Regions from separate parts of the Pannonibacter tanglangensis genome, predicted to be linked through region 4. Evidence: predicted binding sites of a transcription regulator. Region 4 holds the regulator's gene; each other region holds the start of a gene.

Region 1 (4,242 bases), 1.4 Mb from region 4:
CACCCTTTTGGGCTGGGCAATCGCTGGTTAGGCCAGACGGTTTCACCCTGCCGGAGCCTCTCGGCTCCCCTCCCCCTCGTGGGGAGGGGTTTGGGGGTGGGGGGAGCGGACTTAAATCCAGGGTAAATACGTTGCTGATTGGGCTTACTTCGGACGCTTTGCGACCCAACGTCTGCCCGTGCCCCCCACCCCTTACCCCTCCCCACGAGGGGGAGGGGAGCTGAGAGGCCTCGAAAACCGTCTAGCCGCACATGCGACAGCCCCCGGTAAGGGCAGCGAGTAGCCCCTCCCCGCACCCGACCAGCTCCCCCCCCCGCTCAGCCGCCCTTGGCCGACCGGGCCCGGCGCTGGGTCCAGCGCACCAGCGTGTCGAACTGCACCTCCATCCGCGCCTCGCCGGAGAGCCCGTGCCGGGCGCAGATTTCCAGATAGTCCGCCATCACCCGCGACAGCCCGAGACGCCGCACCACCGCCCAGACGGTCGCCCGCGTCAGGTAGAAGTCGATCAGCTCGCGCGCGGTGAAGGCGCGCGACCAGGGCCAGCGCCGGCTGTGCGCCGTCAGGAACCCGTCGAGGCCGGAGAGTTCCGTGTGGCTCGGCTCCTTGCGCAGCTCGCGGGCTTCCAGCTCCACCCGGCTCGGATAATGCTCGCTGACATAGGCCTCGAAGTCGTCGAAGATCTGCGCCGGCCGCCGCCGGTTGCGCACCAGCGCCAGCACGCCCCCCGGCGCCAGGATCCGCGCCGCCTCGGCATAGAATTTCGGCCGGTCGAACCAGTGCACCGCCGAACAGGCGACCACCAGCGAGGCAAAGCCCGATGGCAGCGCCAGCTGCTCGGCCGGCGCCGCGATGATCTGCACCTGCGGCGTGGTGCGGAACCTTCGCATTAGCACCCGGCGCATGTCCTCGCCCGGTTCGCTGGCGATCACGCTCCAGCCCTCGCCGAGGCCGGTCAGCAGGTTGTCGGTCGAATTGCCCGGTCCTGCGCCCACGTCGACGGCAACGCGCAGCCCCTGGCGCGGCGGACAGGTCCGCGCCAGATGGGCAAAGACGTCACACGGATAGCCGGGACGGTTGGCCTCGTAGAATTCGGCCAGTCCCTCGAATTGGTCGGCGGTCTCGATCATAGCCTTTTCCTGACGGCTGGAGGGATGCAGGCCAGGTCTGGCCGCTTGCCCAGCGGCCAGCGCGGAAAATTGGTTCGAATGACCTTGCGCCAATCACATGACAGTTCCGCGACCCGCCGATGAACTTTCGATGGCAATCGGCGGTTTTCCGCACCCGGCCACAGGCTCTAAACCCTTGATTCTGATTGCTCAACCGGCGGTTTCGGCGCTCTTCCGCCATCCTTGCGCGCACGCACCGGCGCGCCCCGCGCCGAGAGCCGCCGATGACGTCACGTCCGCGTCACAAAAGCCCCGTCGAAAATTCATTCGGATGACGCGGCGCTGTAACAGAGGCAAGGCACTGTTCCCGCCATGGAACAGACCCTTCTTTCCCTCTCCGGCCTTGGCCGCTCCTTCGGCGCCACCCGCGCCGTCGACAACGTCACGCTCACCATCGCCCCGGGCCAGTTCGTCGGGGTGATCGGACGCTCCGGTGCCGGCAAGTCCACGCTGCTGCGCCTGATCAACCGGCTGATCGACCCGACCGAAGGGTCGATCCATTTCGGCGGTCTCGATGTCGGCACGCTGAAGGGCAAGGCCCTGCGCGACTGGCGGCGGGACTGCGCCATGATCTTCCAGCAGTTCAATCTGGTCGAGCGCCTCGACGTGCTGACCAACGTGCTGGTCGGCCGCCTCTCGGCCCATGGTTTCCTGAGTTCCATGGCGATGCAGTTCTCCGACGAGGAACGCACACTGGCCATCCGCGCACTCGACCGCCTCGATCTCGCCCCGCAGGCGCTGCAACGCGCCGGCACCCTGTCCGGCGGCCAGCAGCAGCGCGTCGCCATTGCCCGTGCCCTGGTCCAGAACCCACGCATCCTGCTTGCCGACGAGCCGATCGCCAGCCTCGATCCGGGCAACGCCACCCGCGTGATGGACGCCCTGCGCACCATCAACCGCGAGGACGGCATCACCATCCTGGTCAACCTGCACACCCTCGACACCGCCCGCACCTACTGTGACCGCATCATCGCCATGCGCGCCGGCCGGGTGATGTTCGACGGCGCGCCGCGCCTGCTCACCAGCGAGGTGATGCGCGGCATCTACGGCAGCGACGAGCTGGAAGACTTCTCCGAATCCGTGACATCGACGAGCCTGAAGCTCGCGGTGCCGGCCTGATCCGACCCCTCTCACCTTTCAAGGGAGACTGACATGCGTATCATTGCAGCCGCCACCATGCTGGCCCTCGGCCTCGGCGCCACCGCCGCCCATGCCGAGGACTGGAAGAAGGATTACAAGGTCGTCAAGTTCGGCATCCTGTCCGGCGAAAACGAAAGCGACCGCATCGCCCGCTACACCCCCTTCAAGGAGTACCTGAAGAAGACGGTCGGCGTGGACGTGGAGATCTTCACCGCCGGCAACTACGACGGCGTCATCCAGGCGCTGGCCGCCAACCAGATCGAGTTCGCCTTCCTCGGCTCCTCCGCCTATGCGGCGGCCTACACCGAGTCCGAGGGCGGCATGGTGCCGCTGCTGACCCAGCAGCAGGAAGACGGCTCCACCGGCTATTTCTCGGTCATCGTCGTGCGCTGCGACAGCCCCTACAAGAAGGTCGAGGACCTGAAGGGCAAGACGCTCGCCTTCGCCGATCCGGACAGCACCTCCGGCTACAACGTCCCCTACTTCAACCTCGACAAGCAGGGCTTCAAGCCGACCGAATTCTTCGGCGCGATCCCCTTCTCGGGCAGCCATGAAGCCGGTGTCGCCGGTGTCGCCAACGGCCAGTTCGACGCCGCCGCCACCTACATCAACAACGAGGTCAACGGCATTCCGCAGCGCATGGAAGCCAAGGGCATGATCAAGAAAGGCGAGATCTGCTGGATCTGGCAGTCCCCGGAAATCACCTCCGGCCCCTTCACCGCCCGCGCCAACCTGCCGGAAGGCCTGATCACCGCCATGAAGACGGCCGTCATGAACGTCCCGACCGCCGACCCGGTCGCCTTCAAGGAAATGTCGGGCGCCGAGAAATCGACCGCCAAGGGCTATGTCGAGGTGAACCACGAGCGTTACCAGTGGATCATCGACATGCGCGACTGGTTCAAGAAGCAGCGCCGCGGCTGATCGCAGATCAGCATCGAACATGACCCGAGCCCGGCTCTGCCGGGCTCATATACACAAGATTGGGGCCCGGCTCTGCCGGGCTCAGGTCGACAGGATTGGGGCCCGGCTCTGCCGGGCTCAGGTTGATGACACCCCCTCCACCGTCATCCCGGACGAAGCGAAGCGGAGATCCGGGACCGGAGAGGCAAGGTCTCTCCGGGGCAACGCCCTGAACCATGGACGGTCTCGGCTCCCTGCTCCCGGCTCCCGGCTCGGCGCTGCGCGTGGCCGGGATGACCTCGGTGCGGTCGAGGTTTGTCGTCCCCCCCCCTGCCCGCGCCCCCCGGCGCGGGTGAGCCACGGCCAGCAACGGAAACATCCATGACCCTGGTACCCCCGTCGGTGCTCGCCTTCGAGCGCGACTTTGCCGCGCAGCGCCGCCGTTCCCGGCTGACCTTCCTGCTGGTGACGGCGATCTTCGTCACGCTGTTCCTCATCACCGCGAGCTTTTCCGACTTCTTCAAGGTGAGCCAGATCACCCTGTCCGACGGCAGCCGCGCCGAGCGCTGGGTGCTGCTCGCCGGCCTCCCGCGCCTCGGCGAATATCTCTGGAAGACCATCCCCGCCCTCTCGCTCGACAGCCTTGGCGCGGATCTCGCCAACTGGTTCTGGCGCTGGAAGGTGTGGCTCTGGCTGCTGCTGGAGACCATCCTGATCGCCTTCATGGCCACCGTGCTGGGCTGTGTCGGCGGGTTCCTGCTGTCCTTCCTGGCGGCGCGCAACCTGACCCCCGGTCCCCTGACGCTGTGGATCTCGCGCCGCACGCTCGAAATCGCCCGCACGGTGCCGGAGCTGGTGTTCGCGCTCATCTTCGTCTTCTGCTTCGGTGCCGGCCCGCTGGCGGGCGTTCTCGCCGTGGCGCTGCACACGGTCGGGGCGCTCGGCAAGCTCTATTCCGAGGTCAACGAGAATGTGGACATGCGCCCGCTCGAGGGCGTGAAGGCCTCCGGCGGCACCTGGTTCGACCAGATCCGCT
Region 2 (4,242 bases), 230 kb from region 4:
GTCATGCCGATGAGCGGCAGGGCAAAGAACGTGCACCCGAACAGCAGGGTGCCCCAGGCGAAGAAACGGGTCACTTCAGCCACCTTTCGCTGCGCACGCGGAGCCAGATGTAGAGGCCGTTGGCGAGCGCCGTGATGACGATCATGCCGAAGGCCAGCGCATAGCCGAGATGCGGGTTGCCGAGCACGTCACCGCGGATCTGCGCATAGAGCTTGATCGGCACGATGTTGAGCTGCGGTCCGGTCAGGGCGAAGGCCGTGGCGATGGCGCCGAAGGAGTTGGCGAACAGCAGGGCGAAGGTGCCGAGCAGGGCCGGGAACAGGATCGGCAGCGCCACCATGCGCCAGTACTGCGCCGTGGTCGCGCCGAGGATCTCGGCCGCCTCGCGCCATTCCCGCTTCAGGCCGTCGAGGGCGGGCGCGATCATCAGGATCATCAGCGGGATCTGGAAGAACAGGTAGACCACCACCAGGCCCCAGAAGGACAGCAGGTTGAAGCCCATGGCGCGCAGGTTGATGCCGAATTCGGTGCGCAGCCAGATCGTCACCAGACCGACCGGTCCGAGCGTCGCCAGGAAGGCGAAGGCGAGCGGCACGCCGGCAAAGTTGGAGGCGACGCCGGAGAAGGTCATCAGCCCGCCGCGCACCTTGGTCGGGAGCTTGCCGAAGATGACGGCGGCGGCCATGGCGAAGCCGACGAGACAGCCGAGGGCGGCCGTGATGAGGCTGAGCTGGATGGAGACGACATAGGCCGACAGGATCGAGTCCGTGTTCAGGCCGTAGATGTTCTCCAGGGTGAAGCTGCCGTCGGGCGTCTGGAAGGCGCCGACCACGATCTTCATCGTGGGCAGGATCAGGAACAGCAGCGCGAACAGCGCGAATGGCAGCAGGCCCAACCAGTTCAGGTTGAGGCGGCTGAGCGGACCCGCAGTGGGTTCTGGCATCGGGCGAAGCCCCTTGTCGTCCGGTGGCCGGTCTCGGTCGCATCCGCGTCTGGATGCCCCTCCGGTCTTGTCGTGTCTGGCCGCTGTCGCGGCTTCTGGTTGGCACCTGCGGCACGGCCGGTGCCGGCCGTCGGGCCGGCGGCGGGGCGGGCCGCAGGGGCAGTCACAGGGCCGAAGGGCCGGGAATGTCCCGGCCCTTCTCTGGTCCTGATCGCTTACTGGACGTTGGCGCCCACGACCTTGTCCCAACCGGAAACCACGGCTTCCTTATTGGCGTTCTGCTCCTCGATGGTCGGGAAGTAGGCCTTCTCATACGGCTCGGCCGGCGGCAGGGCCTTCAGCAGCTCGTCCGGGATCTTGCCTTCGGCGACCATCTTGTTGAAGCGCGCGGTGTGGCAGTAGCCCTTGACGTAGCCGTTCTGGCCCTCGTCGGAGAAGATGTGCTCCATCCAGAGCTTCGCGGCGTTCGGATGCGGTGCGTAGGCGCTGATGGCCTGGACGTAGACGCCGGCCAGCGTGCCCTTGGTCGGAACGGTCACTTCCACCGGCGGGTTGCCCTTCAGGCTGTCGCGGGCGGACAGGGCGTTGTAGTCCCACATCACCATGATCGGCGTGGTGCCCTGGGCGAGCGTGCCGGCCTTGCCGATGACGGGCACGAAGTTGCCCTTGTCGTTCAGCTCCTTGAAGAACTGCAGGCCGGCGTAGCCGGACTCGGTGCCAGCCTTGGCGCCGCGCGCCATGCCGGCGGAGAGGACGCCGAGAATCGCCTGGTTGGAGGCGCGCGGGTCACCGGCGAGGGCGACCTGGCCGGCGTATTCCGGCTTCAGCAGGTCTTCCCACTCCTTCGGCGGGTTCGGCACCAGGTCCTTGTTGGACACGAAGGCCATCACGCCATAGTAGGCGCCGTAGTAGTAGCCTTCCGGGTCCTTGACGGCATCCGGGATCTCGTCCCAGACGGAGACCTTGTAGGGCTGGATCAGGCCTTCGGCCTTGGCCTGCGGACCGAAGGACAGGCCGATGTCGAGCACGTCGGGGGCCTGCGGACCCTTGTTGCCCTTGTTGGCGCGCACGGCTTCGAGCTCGTCAGCCGAACCGGCATCCGGGTTCAGTTCGTTGACGGTCAGGAACGGGTACTTCTTCTTGAAGGACTCGATGATGCCGCCGTAGCCGCACCAGTCATGCGGCAGCGCGATCGTGGTGAGCATGCCTTCCTTCTTGGCGCCTTCGATGAGCTCTTCCATCGACTGCGCCGACGCGGCGGTGGCGCTGAACAGGACAGCGAGACCAGTGGTCGCCGCCAGAATCGTCTTGATGCTCATGCACTTCTCCTGAGTTACCCGATACGCGTTGGATCGGTTCCTGGTGAAAATTCCCACGCGCCGGCGTTTTACAGCCGGCACGGCCTCCCGGAATTTCGACTGCCAAGACTGGCCGCCGGGCGATCCGGATCCCATGGCTGCGGGTCGGGGTGTCGTCCCGACCGGACCTTCAGTCCGGCGTCGCACTCCGCCGTCCGCGACGGCCTGGCAGGGGAAGCCCCTGGCGCTCTCGGTGAGAAAAGGACATGTCTGACTCCTCAAATCCCCTGGAAGCGCTTGCGGGGTCCGTGCCCCGGGCCAGTTCCTGACCTGCGCCATTACCCGACGCCGATGACACTTCGGCTTCTTTTTTATGACAGTTCGATGAAGGCGTGCCTTATCGAAAAGCACCATCGGATAAACGTCATAATAGCGTCATCTTGCGTCACGCATAGCCATTATGCGCGGCATTTGTGACAGTGAATTGTGACAGCCGGGTCTGACACTCACCCCCTTCCCTTAGGACATCCCTTGACTGTTTTTGATGTTGCCATCGTCGGCGCCGGCATTGTCGGCCTGGCCCATGCGCTGGCTGCGGCGCGGCGGGGCAAGACGGTCGTCGTGATCGACCGCGATGCCCAGGCCAACGGCGCTTCGATCCGCAATTTCGGCTTTATCACCGTGTCGGGCCAGGAGGCGGGCGACTGCTGGTCGCTGGCACGCCGGGCCCGGGACGTCTGGGCCGAGGTGGCCGGGGCGGCGCGCATTCCGGTGCTGCAGCGGGGCATGGTGATGACCGCGCGCCGGCCGGAGGCCGAGGCCGTGATCGACGCCTTCCTGGCGACCGACATGGGCGCGGGTTGCCGCCGCCTGACCCCGGATGAAGCCGCCGCCTTTGTGCCGGCCCTCCGGTCCGACCGGATCACCGGCGCCTTCCATTCGCCGCACGAGCTGCGGGTGGAAAGCCGTGAGGCCCTGCCCCGCCTCGCCGCCTGGCTGGCCGAGGTCCATGGCGTGACCTTCCTCTGGTCGACCGCCGTCACCGGCATCGACACGCCGCGTCTGGAGACGTCGCGTGGTCCGGTCTCGGCCGAGACGGTCATCGTCTGTCCCGGCGACGATTTCATCTCGCTCTTCCGGGACCGCATCGAGACCTACCGACCCTTGCGCTGCAAGCTGCAGATGCTGCGCGTCGCGCCGGCCCGTCCGGTCACGTTCCAGACCCCGGTCATGTCCGATCTGGGCCTTGCCCGCTACAAGGGCTATGCCGACCTGCCGGAGGCGGCCGCCCTCAAGGCGCGGCTCGATGCCGAACAGTCGGCGCATCGCGCCCATGGCGTGCACCTGATCGTGGTGCAGTCCGCCGACGGCTCGCTTGTGGTCGGCGACAGCCACCACTACGCGCCGACGCCCGATCCCTTCGCCCCCGTCGAGGTCCGCGACCTGATCCTCGACGAGATGGACCAGGTGCTGGATCTGCCCGGCCGCACCATCCAGGAGCACTGGATCGGCACCTATGCCAGCGCTGACGACCGCTGGCGCTTTACCGACGCGCCGGATGACGCCACCCGCATCGTCGTCGTCACCGCCGGCTGCGGCGCCTCCACAGCCTTCGCCATCGGCGAGGAAACCATCGCTTCCCTTTTCGGACAGGAAATCACCGCATGAGCAAGTTCAAGGCCGTCGTGTTCGACTGGGCCGGCACCGTCATCGACTTCGGCTCCTTCGCCCCGATGGGCGTCTTCGTGAAAGCCTTCGCCCGCTTCGGCGTCGAGGCGACCATTGCCGAGGCCCGCGCGCCGATGGGCATGGCCAAGTGGGATCACATCAAGGCGATGATGACGGCACCCGCGCTTGCCGAGCGCTGGAAGGCCGCCCATGGGGCCTATCCGACCGACGCCGACGTCGACCGGGTCTACGAGGTCTTCGTGCCGATGAACGAGGAGGTCGTCGCCGAATTCGCCACGCTGGTCCCCGGCGCGAAGGAGGCCATCGACAGCC
Region 3 (4,242 bases), on a different contig from region 4:
GGGCCTCGCGCAGGATGTCGCGGGCCTCGTCGGCGGTGATCGGACGCTCGAACTCGATGTTGACGCTCTCCGAGTGGCTGATGAACACCGGCACGCGGACGGCGGTGCAGGTCAGCTTGATCTTCGGGTCGAGGATCTTCTTGGTTTCGGCCATCACCTTCCACTCTTCCTTGGTGTAGCCGTCCTCCATGAAGACGTCGATGTGGGGAATGAGGTTGAAGGCGATGCGCTTGGTGAACTTGGTGTTCTCGACCGGATCGTTGACGAAGATCGCGCGGGTCTGGTTGAACAGCTCCTCCATCGCCTCCTTGCCGGCGCCGGAGACGGACTGGTAGGTGGAGACGACCACGCGGCGGATGCCGGCTGCATCATGCAGCGGCTTCAGGGCGACAACGAGCTGGGCGGTGGAGCAGTTCGGATTGGCGATGATGTTCTTGCGGGAGAAGCCGGTTATGGCGTCGGCGTTGACTTCCGGAACGATCAGCGGCACGTCCGCGTCGTAGCGCCAGGCGGAGGAGTTGTCGATGACGACACAGCCCTGCGCCCCGATCTTCGGCGCCCATTCCTTGGCAACGTTGCCACCGGCGGACATGAGGCAGATGTCGGTGTCGGAGAAGTCGTAGTTCTCGAGGGCCTGGACCTTCAGCGTGCGGTCGCCGAAGGAGACTTCCGTCCCCTGCGACCGGCGCGAGGCGAGGGCGACGACCTCATCTGCCGGGAAGCCGCGCTCGGCCAGGATGTCCAGCATTTCGCGGCCCACATTGCCCGTGGCACCGACAATCGCAACCTTGTAACCCATGATCAGTTCCTCATCCGTCTCCCCGAGACCCGGCGCCGTGACACATCACGACCGCCTGGCTCTCTGGCGCCCCGCCATCCCGGGGGAGCACGGGACGAGAGGCACCTTCAACGGGTAGTTTTGGTGGTCGTCTTGGTGAGTTTGGTGGCGGTGACGAGCGTGCGAGCGCGGGCGGCGACGGCGGTTGCCATCGTCATCATGCCCGTCATGTCGGCAGTGTGCCGGATGCCCATCAGTCGTCTTCCCAGTCCGAGACCGGGCAAGGTTGTGACCGGGAACACCCGTCTTGTCAACATTTCATTGCGCAGTGCGGCAGGCGGTGGCGCTCAGGCAGGGACGCTCCGACGCAGGTCGGGACCGAGCGTCAGGGCGGCGGCGAGAAGAGACAGCAGGGAGCAGACGGCAATGGCCCCGACCATCGGCAGCACCGTGCCATCAAAGAACGGGCCGCTGACGACGATCATCAGGCCGCCTGCCACCATCTGCAGCGTGCCGCCCAGCGACGAGGCGAGGCCGGCATTGTCGCCATGCTCATCGAGCGCCATCACCATGGTCGGGGCAATGACGAGACCCATGAAGGCGTTGGCAAGGAAGAGCAGCGCCATCACCAGCCAGAGGCTGTCGTTCCCCAGCGCCACCAGGACCACCAGCAGGCAGGCCGAGACGGCAAAGCCAAGAACAGCGAAGAAGGCCGCGCGGGCCATGCCGAAGCGTTTGCCCATCCCCGCGGCAAGCTGCGACGTCGCAAAGAAACCGATGGCGTTGAGCGCGAAGGCGAGGCTGAAGCCCGTGGGCGACAGGCCATAATGGGCGGTGTAGACGAAGGCAGCGGAGGCGATGAACACGAAGAAGCTCGCCATGCCGAAGCCACCGATGAAGGTCAGGCCGAGGAAACGGCCGTCGCGCAGCAATGCGCCGCACCCGCGCAGCATCGCGCCGGCACGCATTGGAACACGCTTGTCCGGGGTCAGGGTCTCCGGCAGCTGCAGGGCGGTCAGCGCCATCGCCACGAGCGCGGCCACCGCAAGCGCGACGAAGATCAGCCGCCAGCTTCCCACCGCGATGATGGCCGAGCCGGTGAGGGGCGCGAGCATCGGCGAGATGCTGATGACGAGCATGATCAAGGCCATCAGCCGTGTCGCGTCGGCGCCCGTGTGCAGGTCGCGCACCACCGCACGCGGAATCACCATCACGGCCGCGGCACCGAGCGCCTGCACGAACCGCCCCACGGTCAGCCAGATGATGTCAGGCGCGACGGCACAGACCACCGATCCGGCGATGAAGATGACAAGACCGGCATAGATCGGCGGCTTGCGGCCGACCCAGTCCGCCAGCGGGCCATAGACCAGCTGGGCGACCCCGAAGGCGAGAAAGTAGGCGGTGAAGGTGAACTGGGCGGCGGCGACCGTGGTGCCGAGGTCTTCCGCGATCCGGGGCAGGGCCGGCAGGTAAAGATCCACCGCGAAGGGGCCGACACAGGCCAAAAGGCCAAGCACGACGGCCGAGCGAACGAAGCCGATTTGCATCTGATATGTCCGTTGAGAAGGGGCGCGCGCGAACCGCGCAGCAGGCGTGAACCGCAGGAAACGCCGTTTTCCGGCCGATGTCGACCCGTACTCCTGCGATTGCGCCAGTTTGGTCGGCACCTGTTGCAGTCCGATGACGGCTTGTGATGGAAACTGGCCTGCGGTCGCTCCGGCGATGCCTGGACCCGGTAAGGGGACCTGACGCAGCGGCCTATTGTCATCCAAACTTCATCGAACCGTCATCCCGTCGCCAACAGCCCCCGACTAGCGTCCGCACGCATTCGTTCTGCCCTAGCTCTGGGAGGCATTCATGGGTTCTCTGCGCAGCCAGCTTCTGGCAAGCCTCAGCATCCTCGCCGCGACCGCCGGCACGTCGCACGCCGCCGACGCCTATTTCAACCGCATCGCCACCCTGCCGGTCTACAAGACGCTGGCGGAGGGCGTTGATCCGGCCACGAACACCTCGGCCGAGATCATCACCGCCACCAAGGACGGCCTGACGCTGATCTTCACCGACAGCCCGTCGAAGGCGCTCGGTTTCGTCGACATCGCCACCCCGTCGGCGCCGAAGCCGGCTGGTCGCCTGGAGATGGGCGGCGAGCCGACGTCCGTCACCACCTCGCCCAAGTTTGCCCTAGCTGGCGTCAACACCAGCGAGAGCAAGCAGAAGCCGTCGGGTCATGTCGCCGTCGTCGATCTGGCCTCCCGTGCCATCGCCGCCACCTGTGACGTCAAGGGTCAGCCGGACTCCGTCGCCATCTCGCCAGACGGCAAGTTCCTGGCCGTTGCGGTCGAGAACGAGCGCGACGAGGAGCTGAATGACGGCAAGCTGCCGCAGATGCCGGCCGGGCATCTGGCCATCTTCGATCTGGACGCAGACGGCAAGCCGGCCAATTGCGACGCCGCGCGCATCGTCGCGCTGACCGGTCTGGCAAGCGTTGCGGGCGACGATCCGGAGCCGGAGTTCGTCTCGATCAACGCCGCCAATGTCGCGGCCCTGACGCTGCAGGAAAACAACCACATTGCCCTGATCGATCTCGCGGCGGGCAAGGTGACGACCCACTTCACCGCCGGTGCCGCCAGCGCCGAAGCCATTCCGCTTGCCAAGGCGGTCAGCTCCGAGGCCTCCGGCACCCTGGAAAACGCGCTGCGTGAGCCGGATGCGGTTGCCTGGCTTGACGCGAACCGCTTCATCACCGCCAACGAAGGCGACTACGACGGTGGCTCGCGCGGCTTCACCATCTTCAACGCCAAGGGCGAGGTCCTGTTCGACAGCGGCAACCAGCTCGAGCACATCGCCATGGCGCATGGCCACTATCCGGCCAAGCGCGCCTCCCGCAAGGGCACCGAGCCGGAAGGCGTCACGGTCGGCAGCTTCGGCGGTCAGGCCTATCTCTTCGTCAATTCCGAACGCGCCAACATGGTGTCGGTCTACAAGGACACGGGTGCTGCACCGGAGTTCGTCCAGGTGCTGCCGACCCACGTCGGCCCGGAAGGCGTGCTGGTGATCCCCTCGCGCAACCTGTTCGTCGTGGCCAACGAGGTGGATGACGCCGAAGCGCCGGTGCGCGCCCAGATCGGCATCTACGAGTTCGGCGCCGCAAAGCCGGCCTATCCGACCATCGTCTCGAAGACCGATCCGGAAACCAAGGCCCCGATCGGCTGGGGTGCCCTGTCCGCACTGGTGGCCGACAAGACCGACCCGAACAAGGTCTATGCGGTCTCCGACAGCTTCTACGACAAGGCCCGCATCTTCACGCTCGATGTGTCCAGGCAGCCGGTCGAGATCGTTTCGCACATGACGATCACCGGCGGCACGCCCAAGAAGTACGATATGGAAGGCATTGCGCTTGCCAAGGATGGCGGCTTCTGGCTGGCCAGCGAGGGCAACCCGGAAAAGGAAGGCATCCCGCATCT
Region 4 (4,242 bases):
CAGACGGCGGCCAAGCGTCTCCTGGCCTTCCATCTTGTAGAGGTTGGAGACATGCCACAGCTTCTCGGCCTGCGCCTTCAGCGCATTGACGAGATGGGGATGGGAGTGGCCGAGGGCATTCACCGCGATGCCGGATCCGCAGTCGAGGTATCGGCGCCCGTCGGACGTCTCCAGCCACACGCCTTCTCCACGGACGAAATCAAGATCCGCCCGAGCGTAGGTGCCGAAAAGTGCCGACGCCGTCATATGCTCAACTCCTCATGCGGGGTCCGGGACGTCTTGTCCCGGAAAACCTCTCCGGTTCAGGGATGGTTGAAAGGGATGCCAAAACGAACTGTGCCGCCCGAACAGGCGGCACAGACAATGAGCGCTGTTTATACACCGCGCATCGCCTTGCCTGTCAATGCAAATGGCGCATTTCAGCCACTCAGCAAGCCCGCGGCAACCGCGGCGTAATCTGGGGAAAAGTCGTTTCGTCCCCGGTTCATGTTGTCCGTATCCTTGCCTCGGATTTGGCCGCCATTGTACTGTCCTGCCTGTCGGATACGACATCTCGTGCTGTAGATCACCAAATCATACTGGATATGCCAAGAGGGGCGTGGAACACGCGTGCCTTAACACTTGGTTACTGCCTTCAATTCGGATCTGCGGCCGGCAACGACGGGGTGTGACGGATGAGCTGGACTGACGAACGCGTGGAGCTCCTGAAGAAGCTCTGGACTGACGGGCTGAGCGCGAGCCAGATCGCCGCCGAGCTCGGCGGGATCACGCGCAATGCGGTGATCGGCAAGGTGCATCGCCTTGGGCTGTCCGGTCGCGCCAAGGCGGTGGCCCCGGCGGCCAAGCCGCGGCGGGCACGCACGCCGACGCCCCAGACGCCGGCCGCAACGCCGCGTCCGGCCCAGGCCCCTGCGGCGCAGAGCCGCGGGGCGACGGCGCTGAAGATGGACCCGGTCGAGGACGTCGCCGTCGAGGTGGCACCCGAAGCCGCGCCGGTTGCCGAGATCGTGCCGATGACGGAACGGGCGACCATCCTCACGCTGACGGAGCGCACCTGCAAGTGGCCGATCGGCGACCCGAGCTCGCAGGATTTCTACTTCTGCGGCCGGCACTCCGATCCGGGCGTGCCCTATTGCGCGCATCACTGCCGCATCGCCTATCAGCCGGTGAATGACCGTCGCCGCGACAAGGACAAGAAGCAGCTGGCCCGCGCCTGAGCGCCAGCTGCCGACCGTTTCGGGGTGGCCAACCAGTCCGTGGTCGCCCCACCCAACCCGAAGCCCGCCGCGCCTCCGCCCGGCGGGCTTTTGCTTTTACGCTCGGGATGCGCCCAAGCGGCCCGACGTCAGGCGAGACAACTGGCAACAAAAAAGCCCGCCAGAAGCGGGCTGGGCTTGATGTGATGACAAAGCTCGCCCTCTCCGAAGTCATCCCGGCCAAGCGCAGCGCCGAGCCGGGACCGGAGGGGCGAGGCCTCCATATTTCAATCAGCGAACCCGGGAGAGACCCAGGCTCTCCGCTCCCGGATCTCCGCTTCGCTCTCGTCCGGGATGACGATACAGGGTTTGTCAGCAGCCTGAGCCCACCGGAGGCGGGCTCAGCGGCGATGTTTCGCCAGTCGATGACAAGACGCAGCGTCAGCCGGCGACCGCAAACTGGTCGTTGAAGGCGTATCCGGCGCCGCGGACGGTGCGGATCGGATCCTTCACCTTGCCGCGGTTGATCGCCTTGCGCAGGCGACCGACATGCACGTCGACCGTCCGCTCGTCCACATAGACGTCATGCCCCCAGACGCCGTCGAGCAGCTGCTCGCGCGAGAACACGCGGCCGGGCGAGGTCATCAGGAACTCCAGCAGGCGGAACTCGGTCGGTCCGAGATGGATTTCCTTGCCGTTGCGGCGGACGCGGTGGGTCTCGCGGTCAAGCTCGATGTCGCCGGAGCGCAGCATCGTCGACACGACCTCGGGCCGGGCCCGCCGCAGGATGGCGCGCACGCGCGCCATCAGCTCGGGGATCGAGAACGGCTTGACGACATAGTCGTCGGCACCGGTGGCGAGCCCGCGGATGCGCTCGGCTTCCTCGCCCCGGGCCGTCAGCATGATCACCGGCAGGCGCTCGGTCTCTGCCCGCGCCCGAAGGCGCCGGCACAGCTCGATGCCCGACAGGCCCGGCAGCATCCAGTCCAGCAAGAGGAGGTCCGGCTGGCTCTCGCGCAGCCGGATTTCCGCTTCATCGCCGCGGGCGCAGGCCTCCACGGAATAGCCTTCTGCTTCCAGATTGTAGCGCAACAACAGGCTCAGCGGCTCTTCGTCTTCAACGATGAGAACCTTAGGCATTCATACGCTCCAGCAATCGGACGCGGGTGACCGCGTCAGGCGTTCTCGATGTCGGCGAGGCCGGTTTCATCGATCTTGCGGCGAGCCTCCAGCAGCTGCTTGCCCGTCACCATGAAGTAGACGTTCTCGGCGATGTTGGTGGCATGGTCACCGATGCGCTCGATGTTCTTGGCGCAGAACAGCAGATGCGCGCACTGGGTGATCTTGCGCGGGTCTTCCATCATGTAGGTCAGCAGCTCGCGGAACAGCGAGGTGTAGATCGCATCCACCTCGTCGTCACGCTCGCGCACGGCCTGGGCTGCCGCAGCGTCGTGGCTGGTGTAGGCGTCAAGCACGGCCTTGAGCTGGCTCAGCGCCAGTTCGGACATGTGCTCCACGCCGAAGGCGGCCTTCTTGGAGTTGAGGTCGCCGTCGATGGCAATGACGCGCTTGGCGATGTTCTTGGCAAGATCGCCGACCCGCTCCAGGTCGTTGGCGATGCGACCGGCGGCCATGATCTCGCGCAGGTCCTGGCCCATCGGCTGGCGCAGGGCGACGATGCGGATGAACTTCGCCTCGATCTCCTGCTGCAGCTCGTCGAGACGCGCGTCCTGCAGGATGGTCTTGTGGGCCTTTTCCAGATCCTGCGACAGCAGGGCGGTCACGGCGTCGTTGACCAGCGCCTCGGCGAGGCCACCCATCTCGGCCACACGGCCAGCCAGCTCGCGCAGTTCTTCATCGTAGGAACTGACGGTATGCTCGGACATGTTCAAATCCTTCTCGCGTTGGAAACAACTGGACCTTAACCGAAGCGACCGGTGATGTAGTCCTGCGTACGCTTGTCCTGCGGGTTGGTGAAGATGTCCTGCGTCGCGCCTTCCTCGACGAGATTGCCGAGGTGGAAGAAGGCGGTGCGCTGGGACACGCGGGCGGCCTGCTGCATGGAGTGGGTCACGATCACGATCGTGTAGTTGGCGCGCAGCTCGTCGATCAGTTCCTCGACCTTGGCCGTGGCAATCGGGTCCAGCGCAGAGCACGGCTCGTCCATGAGGATCACTTCCGGGCTGACGGCGATGGCGCGGGCAATACACAGGCGCTGCTGCTGGCCACCGGACAGGCCGGTGCCCGGGCCGTCGAGACGATCCTTGACCTCGTTCCAGAGGCCGGCCTTCTGCAGCGAGGAGGCAACGATCTCGTCCAGCTCCGACTTCTTGCGGGCAAGACCGTGAATGCGCGGGCCATAGGCCACGTTCTCGTAGATCGACTTCGGGAACGGGTTCGGCTTCTGGAACACCATGCCGACCTTGGCGCGCAGCTGCACCGGATCGACCTTGGGGTCGTAGATGTTCTCGCCGTCGATGGAGATGTTGCCCTCGACGCGGCAGATGTCGATCGTGTCGTTCATGCGGTTGAGGCACCGCAGGAAAGTGGACTTGCCACAGCCCGACGGGCCGATGAAGGCCGTGACCGAACGCGGCTGGATCGCGATGTCCACGTCCTTGATGGCGTGCTTCTCGCCATAATAGACCTGAACCTTGCGGGCGGAAATCTTCGCATCAGTCATGGCAGCTGCCTTTGTCGTAACAGACATGTCGTTCATGGTCGCGGTTCCCTTACCAGCGGCGTTCGAACTTGCGACGCAGGATGATCGCCACGATGTTCATGGCCAGCAGGAAGACCAGCAGGATGATGATCCCGCCCCAGGCCTTCTCGTAGAAGGCCGGGTCCGCACGCTTGGCCCATTCGTAGATCTGGGCGGGCATGGCCGAGTTCGGCGACAGGAAGCCGGCCGTGACCCCGTCGGGATAGTTGGAGGCGATGAAGCCCACCATGCCGATCAGGAGGAGCGGTGCGGTCTCGCCGAGGGCGTGTGCCATGCCGATGATCGTGCCCGTCATGATGCCCGGCATGGCCAGCGGCAGCACGT

Evidence for each region. Region 4 encodes PhoB, which activates phosphate uptake and scavenging genes when phosphate is short. Its sites were predicted from a motif close to TGTCATNNANCTGTCAT; they were not measured.
Region 1: a site for PhoB is predicted at 1,214-1,230, ahead of phnC (phosphonate ABC transporter ATP-binding protein). Genes of this name have one in related genera too.
Region 2: a site for PhoB is predicted at 2,664-2,680, ahead of GWI72_RS10145 (TIGR03364 family FAD-dependent oxidoreductase). Genes of this name have one in related genera too.
Region 3: a site for PhoB is predicted at 2,541-2,557, ahead of GWI72_RS19205 (esterase-like activity of phytase family protein). Genes of this name have one in related genera too.

The regions. Positions count from the first base shown of each region.
Region 1 covers NZ_JAABLQ010000001.1:1,114,357-1,118,598, reverse strand. The annotation lists gene GWI72_RS05200 (class I SAM-dependent methyltransferase) at 318-1,127, opposite strand; gene phnC (phosphonate ABC transporter ATP-binding protein) at 1,479-2,285, shown strand; gene phnD (phosphonate ABC transporter substrate-binding protein) at 2,319-3,227, shown strand; gene phnE (phosphonate ABC transporter, permease protein PhnE) at 3,588-4,242, shown strand, end outside.
Region 2 covers NZ_JAABLQ010000001.1:2,286,922-2,291,163, forward strand. The annotation lists gene GWI72_RS10130 (ABC transporter permease subunit) at 1-74, opposite strand, end outside; gene GWI72_RS10135 (ABC transporter permease) at 71-943, opposite strand; gene GWI72_RS10140 (ABC transporter substrate-binding protein) at 1,159-2,262, opposite strand; gene GWI72_RS10145 (TIGR03364 family FAD-dependent oxidoreductase) at 2,773-3,909, shown strand; gene phnX (phosphonoacetaldehyde hydrolase) at 3,906-4,242, shown strand, end outside.
Region 3 covers NZ_JAABLQ010000004.1:126,544-130,785, forward strand. The annotation lists gene GWI72_RS19195 (aspartate-semialdehyde dehydrogenase) at 1-799, opposite strand, end outside; gene GWI72_RS20360 (hypothetical protein) at 907-1,032, opposite strand; gene GWI72_RS19200 (multidrug effflux MFS transporter) at 1,126-2,325, opposite strand; gene GWI72_RS19205 (esterase-like activity of phytase family protein) at 2,636-4,242, shown strand, end outside.
Region 4 covers NZ_JAABLQ010000001.1:2,511,959-2,516,200, forward strand. The annotation lists gene GWI72_RS11160 (aspartate aminotransferase family protein) at 1-246, opposite strand, end outside; gene GWI72_RS11165 (GcrA family cell cycle regulator) at 675-1,217, shown strand; gene phoB (phosphate regulon transcriptional regulator PhoB) at 1,638-2,336, opposite strand; gene phoU (phosphate signaling complex protein PhoU) at 2,372-3,082, opposite strand; gene pstB (phosphate ABC transporter ATP-binding protein PstB) at 3,118-3,879, opposite strand; gene pstA (phosphate ABC transporter permease PstA) at 3,929-4,242, opposite strand, start outside.